Regions from separate parts of the Streptomyces sp. NPDC092045 genome, predicted to be linked through region 1. Evidence: riboswitches for the same ligand, from Rfam matches in the RefSeq annotation. Region 1 holds a riboswitch; each other region holds the start of a gene.
The links. A riboswitch is a leader RNA that binds a small molecule or an ion and turns the genes downstream of it on or off. The one in region 1 is predicted to bind cyclic di-AMP.

Region 1 (2,192 bases):
CCCGGCGGAGCGGCTGGCCGGGCGGATCTTCCCCGGGCCCGAGGAGATGCTCGACGCGCTCGTGGACGACGTACGGCTCCACACGGGCGGCGGGGCGACGGACGACATGGCGCTGCTCGCGCTGAACCGCCCGACGGCGGGGCAGCCGGAGCGGCGCCGGACGATGCCGGTGGTGCCGCCGGGCGGCCCCCGGCGCTGAACCGCCGAGCGGGCCCCGGCACTGAACCCCCGGGCGGGCTCCGGTACTGAACCCCGGGGCGGCCCCCGGCACTGAACCGCCGACCAGGCCCCGGCACTGAACCGCCGGACGGCCCCCGGCGCCGAACCGTCCGGTAGGCCCCGGCGCCCCCGGCACCGAACCGTCCGGCAGGACCCGGCGGCCCCGTCACCAGGGGTAGTCGAGAGGTCTCCCTGTGATAACAATTGACGTACCGTCAGATTGCGGAGGTTTTGCCGTTCGGGAGATCCGCCTCACTGAAGGGGCATCAACCGGGGCGAATCCCTACCGATTGAATGAACGATCACGGGGGACGGCTTGGAATCGGGACCCCCTGTCTATTAACGTTCGATAACGCAGCGCGGTCGTCCCAGCCGTCGCAAGAGACGGCACCGTGCGCACGCGCCGAATCCCGAAAGGGAACCGGGGAACCACCATTTGGGGTGAATCGAGCCCTTCGCACTCGTGCGGCCGGCCCGTAGGAGACCTTCCTGCTCCGAACCCGTCAGCTAACCCGGTAGGCGAGAAGGAAGGAAAGGAGCGCGCCTCCGTGGCGTCCAACACCCCTGCCCCCGAAGCCCCCTTCGATGCCTTCGGCGGCGGTGCGGCTCCCTCCGTCCCGAACACCGAGTGGAACCCCACCGAGGACTCCCTCCGCGCCCAGGGCCGCTCCGGCGGCCGGCACCGGGTCGTCAAGCAGCGCTCCAACTTCGCCCGTTCCTCCACCGTCCTCGGCGTCGGCGTCATCGCGGCCGTGGGCGCGGGCGGTCTCGCCACCGCGCAGGACAAGCCGCCGGTGGCGATATCGCTCCCGGACCTTCCCGACCTCAACCTGCCCGACGCCCACGACCTCCCCGGCGTCGGCGCCCTCCTGCCCGGCGCGGAGGAGCGGGAGACGGTCCCCGCGGACCGCGCCAACCCGAACCCGCTGACCTCCGCCGCGTACACCACCGAGGCCGACGAGCGGACCGCGCGGACCGGGCAGGTCACGCGGGCGAGCCTGTCGACGGCGGACGCCCCGGGCGCCGCCGACGCGGGCGAGGCCCTGCGCGCCCGCATCCTCCAGCAGGCCGAGCAGCAGCAGGCCTCCGCCGACGCCGCCGAGAAGGCCGCGGCGGAGAAGGCGGCGGCCGAGAAGGCCGCGGCCGAGGCGCAGGCCAAGGCCGACGCGGCGGAGAAGGCGGCCGCCGAGGCGAAGGCGAAGGCCGAGGCGGAGGCCAAGGCCAAGGCGGAGGCGGAAGCCAGGGCGAAGGCCGAGGCCGAGCGCCTCGCCAAGCTCGCCGCCAGCTACTCGATGCCCCTCTCCTCGTACTCCCTCACCGCCACCTACATGCAGTCCGGCTCGATGTGGTCCTCCGGCTACCACACCGGCCTCGACTTCGCGGCCCCCACCGGCACCCCGCTCAAGGCGGTCCACGGGGCCACCGTCAAGTCGGCGGGCTGGTCCGGCTCCTACGGCTACCGGATCGTCCTGGAGCTGGAGGACGGCACCGAGATCTGGTACTGCCACCTCTCCTCCATGACGGTCAGCGCCGGCCAGACCGTCGGCACCGGCGAGACGATCGGCCGCGTCGGCGCCACCGGCAACGTCTCCGGCGCCCACCTCCACCTGGAGATCCACCCCGGCGGCGGCGACGGCGTCGACCCGGCGGCCTGGCTGCGCTCCAAGGGCCTGACGGTCTGACCCCCGGGCCCTCCCCGGGCCCTCCCCGGGCCATCCCGGGGCCCTGCCCGGGCCCGCGCGGAATAGGCCCGGCGGCGGAGACCGTTGATCACCCCATGACCTCTCTCCGTACGCTGGGCACGTCCGACCTGCACGTCTTCCCGCTCGCCCTCGGCGGCAACGTCTTCGGCTGGACCGCCGACGAGGCGCAGTCCTTCGCCGTCCTCGACGCCTACACCGCCGCCGGCGGCAACTTCGTCGACTCCGCCGACGTCTATTCGGCCTGGGCCGAGGGCAACGAGGGCGGCGAGT
Region 2 (2,192 bases), on a different contig from region 1:
CCGCCCCCTGGGACGAAAAAGGACCCAAGGGCACGCACAGCGGGGCGAAAGGCCCCGTATCTACTGGACGGTAACCATCAGGTGGGTCCCGGGAGGCCCCGGTGGAAGACGGAACCCCGGTCCGGCGCGCACGGGGGACGGGCGCGCCGGACCGGGGTGAGTCACCGCGGGAGGGCCGTCGGGGGCGCGTGAGCCGCCGGACTCACGCGACCCGCCGGGCTCACTTCAGGTGGAGCTGCTGGCCCGGGTAGATCAGGTCGGCGTTCTCGACGACGTCCTTGTTGAGCTCGAAGAGCTCGGCCCAGCCGCCCTCGACGCCCTGCGCCTCGGCGATCTTGCTGAGGGTGTCGCCGGTCACGACCTTGTACTCGCCGTCGCCCTTCTTGACCGTCTCGCCGGTCGGGGTGGTGACGGTCTTCCCGGACCCGGCCTTCGGAGCGGCCTGGCGCTCCTTCTTCGGGGCCTGGCGCTGCTCGCTGCGGGTGGTCGGCTGCTCGGCCGCGCGCTGCTTCTTCTGCTTCTTCTGCGGCTTCGGCTGCTCCTGCGCGCTCTCGGCGGAGCCGCCGTCGTAGGAGGCGCCGGAGAGGCCCACGCCGCAGCTCGGCCAGGCACCCTTGCCCTGGCCCGCGAGGACCTTCTCGGCGATGGCGATCTGCTGGGACTTCGACGCCCGGTCGGCGGTCGAGGCGTAGGCGGTGCCGCCGTACGCGGCCCAGGTGGAGGCCGAGAACTGGAGGCCGCCGTAGTAGCCGTTGCCGGTGTTGATGGACCAGTTGCCGCCGGACTCGCACTGGGCGACGCGGTCCCACTCGGAGGAGGTGGCGGCCGAGGCGGTGCCCGCGGTCATCAGCGGGGCGGCGACGGCGACGCCGGTGACGCCGACGAGCGCGGCGAGCTGGGTGGCCCTGGAGGGACGGCGGTGTTTGCCCTTGACGGAAAACAGCATGGGAATTCTCCTCACCGACGCCTACGAGGTGAGCTGTCGGGTTCGGGCCGAAGAGTTGCCCGGCCGCGTGTCCTAGCACGCGGCTTCACCCCAAGCCGGTCGTCGGCCGTCTCTCGACGGCCGGGGCCGGCACTTACCTTGGGTCCCCCGCTCCTGCCTACGGCGCTTGCGCGACGACTTTCCCGTCGGCCGACGGCAGGATTCGGCGTTTCGGTCGACGGGGCCCGCGGTGGCGAGCGGTGATGACCGTAGACACAGAACCCTCCGAAGTTCAAAGAGGCTCATATGACGAATTTCGCCTCTTCTTGCCCTTCGGAGGGGACTGTTTGCGCAGGTAGGAGGTGACGGAAGCGGAGTTTGCGGGCGCGGCACGCCAGTTGGGACAAAGAGACCCATGTCTCACTCGTCCAGAACCGGACATAAGCCCGCGAACTACCCCTCCGCCGAGTCCGGACGCGCCGTCAGATCGAGGTTCTGACCAGGGAGGATGAGGTCCGGATCGATGCCCACGGTCCGCTTGTTGGCGTCGTAGAGGGCGGTCCAGCCTCCGGGCAGTTCGTTCGCCTGGGCGATACCCGAAAGGCTGTCACCCGGACGCACGACGTATTCACCCGAAGAGCCCTGACTGTCCGTTGTGTCCGCATTCTTCGCTTCGTCAGCAGCGGGGAGCGATTCGGACTCTTCGAGGGACTTGTCCTTGCCCGAGGCGTGTCTACCGGATTCGGTGGAGCTGTCCGGCTTGCCGGTTTCCTCCGGAGCGGCCTCGCCCCGGTGCTTGCCCGTGCCGGGCGCGGCCGACGTGCCCTCGTCCCCCGGAACGCCGGGCGTCACGGGCGTACCGGGCGTCGCGGACCCGTCGGGGGCGACGGGGGCCGTCGGGTCCACCGGGAGCGTCGGGCCGGCCGGGAGCGTCGGGTCCGCCGGATCCGTCGACCCGGTCGGCGCGGACGGCGTGGCGGGGGCGGACGGCGCGGCCGGGTCCGCCGGGGCGGCGGGAGCCGTCGGCGCGGCCGGCGCCGTGGACGTGGCGGGGGCGGACGGCGCGGCCGGGGGCTTCGGCGTCGCGGTGGACGGCGCGGTCCCGGAGACGTCCGGCGAGCCCGAGTTCCAGTTCGACTCGGGGACGGGAGCCACGGAGGGCGCCGGGGCGGTGGCCGGACCCGGGTCGACCCCGGTGGGCCTCCCGTCGTTGGTGAGGCCGGCGATCGGCGCGCAGGTCCCCCAGGCGTCGCTGCCCTTGGCGAGG
Region 3 (2,192 bases), on a different contig from region 1:
ATCGACGCCGCCGCGGTCCGCGCCTTCTACGAGGCGCACGTGCGGCCCGCCACGGCCACCGTCGTGGTCGTCGGCGACCTGACCGGGATCGACCTGGAGAAGGTCCTCGCGGAGACGCTGGGCGCCTGGACCGGCGAGCCCGGCGAGCCGCTGCCGATGCCGCCGATCACCGCCGACGACACCGGCCGGGTCGTGATCGTGGACCGCCCCGGCGCCGTCCAGACCCAGCTCCTCATCGGCCGGATCGGCCCCGACCGGCACGCCCGCGTCTGGCCGGCCCAGGTCCTCGGTACGTACTGCCTCGGCGGGACCCTGACCTCGCGTCTGGACCGGGTCCTGCGCGAGGAGAAGGGCTACACGTACGGCGTGCGGGCCTTCGGGCAGGTGCTCCGCTCGGACGCCGAGGGGAACGGCGCCGCGATGCTCGCCATCAGCGGCTCCGTCGACACGCCCACCACCGGCCCCGCCCTGGACGACCTGTGGAAGGTGCTGCGCACCCTGGCCGCCGAGGGGCTCACGGACGCCGAGCGGGAGACCGCCGTGCAGAACCTGGTGGGGGTGGCGCCGCTCAAGTACGAGACGGCCGCCTCCGTCGCCGGGACGCTCGCCGACCAGGTGGAGCAGCACCTCCCGGACGACTTCCAGGCCCAGCTGTACGCGCGCCTGGCCGAGACCGGCACCGTCGAGGCGACCGCGGCCGTGGTCAGCGCCTTCCCGGTGGACCGGCTCGTCACGGTCCTGGTGGGCGACGCGGCGCAGATCGCGGAGCCGGTGCGGGCGCTCGGCATCGGCGAGGTGACCGTCGTCACCGGCTGACCCACCCCTGCCCGGCCGGCGGTCCACCGCCGGCCGGGCGGCCGGAAGGACCCCGACGTGACGAACCGTCAGGTACCTTCCGGCCGTCGGCGCGGGAACCGCACGGGGGACACCCCCGTGAATTGTCCGTATTGGCGCCAAAGTGATCATCTGGTCTGTGGCATGTCTTACAAAAGGGCATGTTCGGTTGGTGATCGACTGGGGCTCCGCATAGCGTCGGTGCGACTGTTCGCCAGTTGCACCCGCCGCGCCCGCGGCACCGGACAGTCATCGCCGAGTCCCCGTCAGGCGCGAGCCTGGGGAGCCGGGGACCCACGCAGTCCCTGGGGTGAATCGGACGCCTTCGCCTCGCGCGGAGGGGCCCGTAGGAGACCTTCCTGCTCCGAACCCGTCAGCTAACCCGGTAGGCGAGAAGGAAGGAAAGGAACAACGTCTTCATGGCGTTCACCCGTGCCACCGGGAAGCATCGTGGTCCGAGCCGGATGGCGCGCCGCGGCGCGGGCATCGCCGGAGTGGCGACCCTCGCCACCACCGGAGTCATCGGAACCCTGGCATCCCCGGCGCTCGCCGCCGACACGGACAACCGCTCCCCCGAGGACACCGGCCTCACCAAGGTGATCGCCGAGGACTCCCTCGTCGACCGGCTCAACGCCCAGGCCGACGCCCAGGACCGCGAGGCCTTCGAGGCCGTCGCCGAGCAGAAGGCCCAGGCCGAGGCGAAGCGCAAGGCCGAGGCCCGCGCCAAGGAGATCCGCGAGGAGCGGGCCCGCGCCGCCCGCGAGGCCGAGCGCCACCGCCTGAACTCCTTCCAGCTCCCCATCGCCGGCTCGTACGTCTCCACCGGCTACCGGACCGGCGGCTCGCTCTGGTCCTCCGGCAGCCACTCCGGCGTCGACTTCCACGCGGCCTACGGCAGCCGGGTCGTCTCCGTCGGCTCCGGCACCGTCGTCGAGGCCGGCTGGGGCGGCGCGTACGGCAACAACATCGTCATCCGGATGCACGACGGCACGTACACCCAGTACGGTCACCTCTCCTCCATCGGGGTGTACGTCGGCCAGACCGTCGAGCCGGGCCAGCAGATCGGCATCTCGGGCTCGACCGGCAACTCGACCGGGCCGCACCTCCACTTCGAGGCGCGCACGGGCGCCGACTACGGCTCCGACATCAACCCGATCTCCTACCTCCGCGCCCGCGGCGTCGCCGTCTGACCCGGCGTCCCGCGCGCCCCCGGCCCCCGGGCCCCCCGCGTGGCAAAAGCCCCGGCTCGTACTGAGCCGGGGCTTTTCGCCGTCCTGCCGTCGGCCAAAAGGCCGTCATGGATTCCGATGGGGCATCGGAAATTCCGGCGGGCTGCAATAGAGTCGCGGACCAGGCGC

Region 2: another riboswitch for cyclic di-AMP. It lies ahead of ACIQKA_RS33145 (transglycosylase family protein); the one in region 1 lies ahead of ACIQKA_RS17960 (M23 family metallopeptidase).
Region 3: another riboswitch for cyclic di-AMP. It lies ahead of ACIQKA_RS18465 (M23 family metallopeptidase); the one in region 1 lies ahead of ACIQKA_RS17960 (M23 family metallopeptidase).

What each region holds. Positions count from the first base shown of each region.
Region 1 is NZ_JBIVSC010000005.1:462,077-464,268, forward strand. Features, by position in the region: gene ACIQKA_RS17955 (SpoIIE family protein phosphatase) at 1-199, shown strand, start outside; cyclic di-AMP (ydaO/yuaA leader) riboswitch at 611-756, shown strand; gene ACIQKA_RS17960 (M23 family metallopeptidase) at 768-1,901, shown strand; gene ACIQKA_RS17965 (aldo/keto reductase) at 1,997-2,192, shown strand, end outside.
Region 2 is NZ_JBIVSC010000029.1:43,333-45,524, forward strand. Features, by position in the region: gene ACIQKA_RS33145 (transglycosylase family protein) at 221-946, opposite strand; cyclic di-AMP (ydaO/yuaA leader) riboswitch at 950-1,164, opposite strand; gene ACIQKA_RS33150 (transglycosylase family protein) at 1,379-2,192, opposite strand, start outside.
Region 3 is NZ_JBIVSC010000006.1:112,784-114,975, forward strand. Features, by position in the region: gene ACIQKA_RS18460 (M16 family metallopeptidase) at 1-816, shown strand, start outside; cyclic di-AMP (ydaO/yuaA leader) riboswitch at 1,078-1,240, shown strand; gene ACIQKA_RS18465 (M23 family metallopeptidase) at 1,254-2,024, shown strand.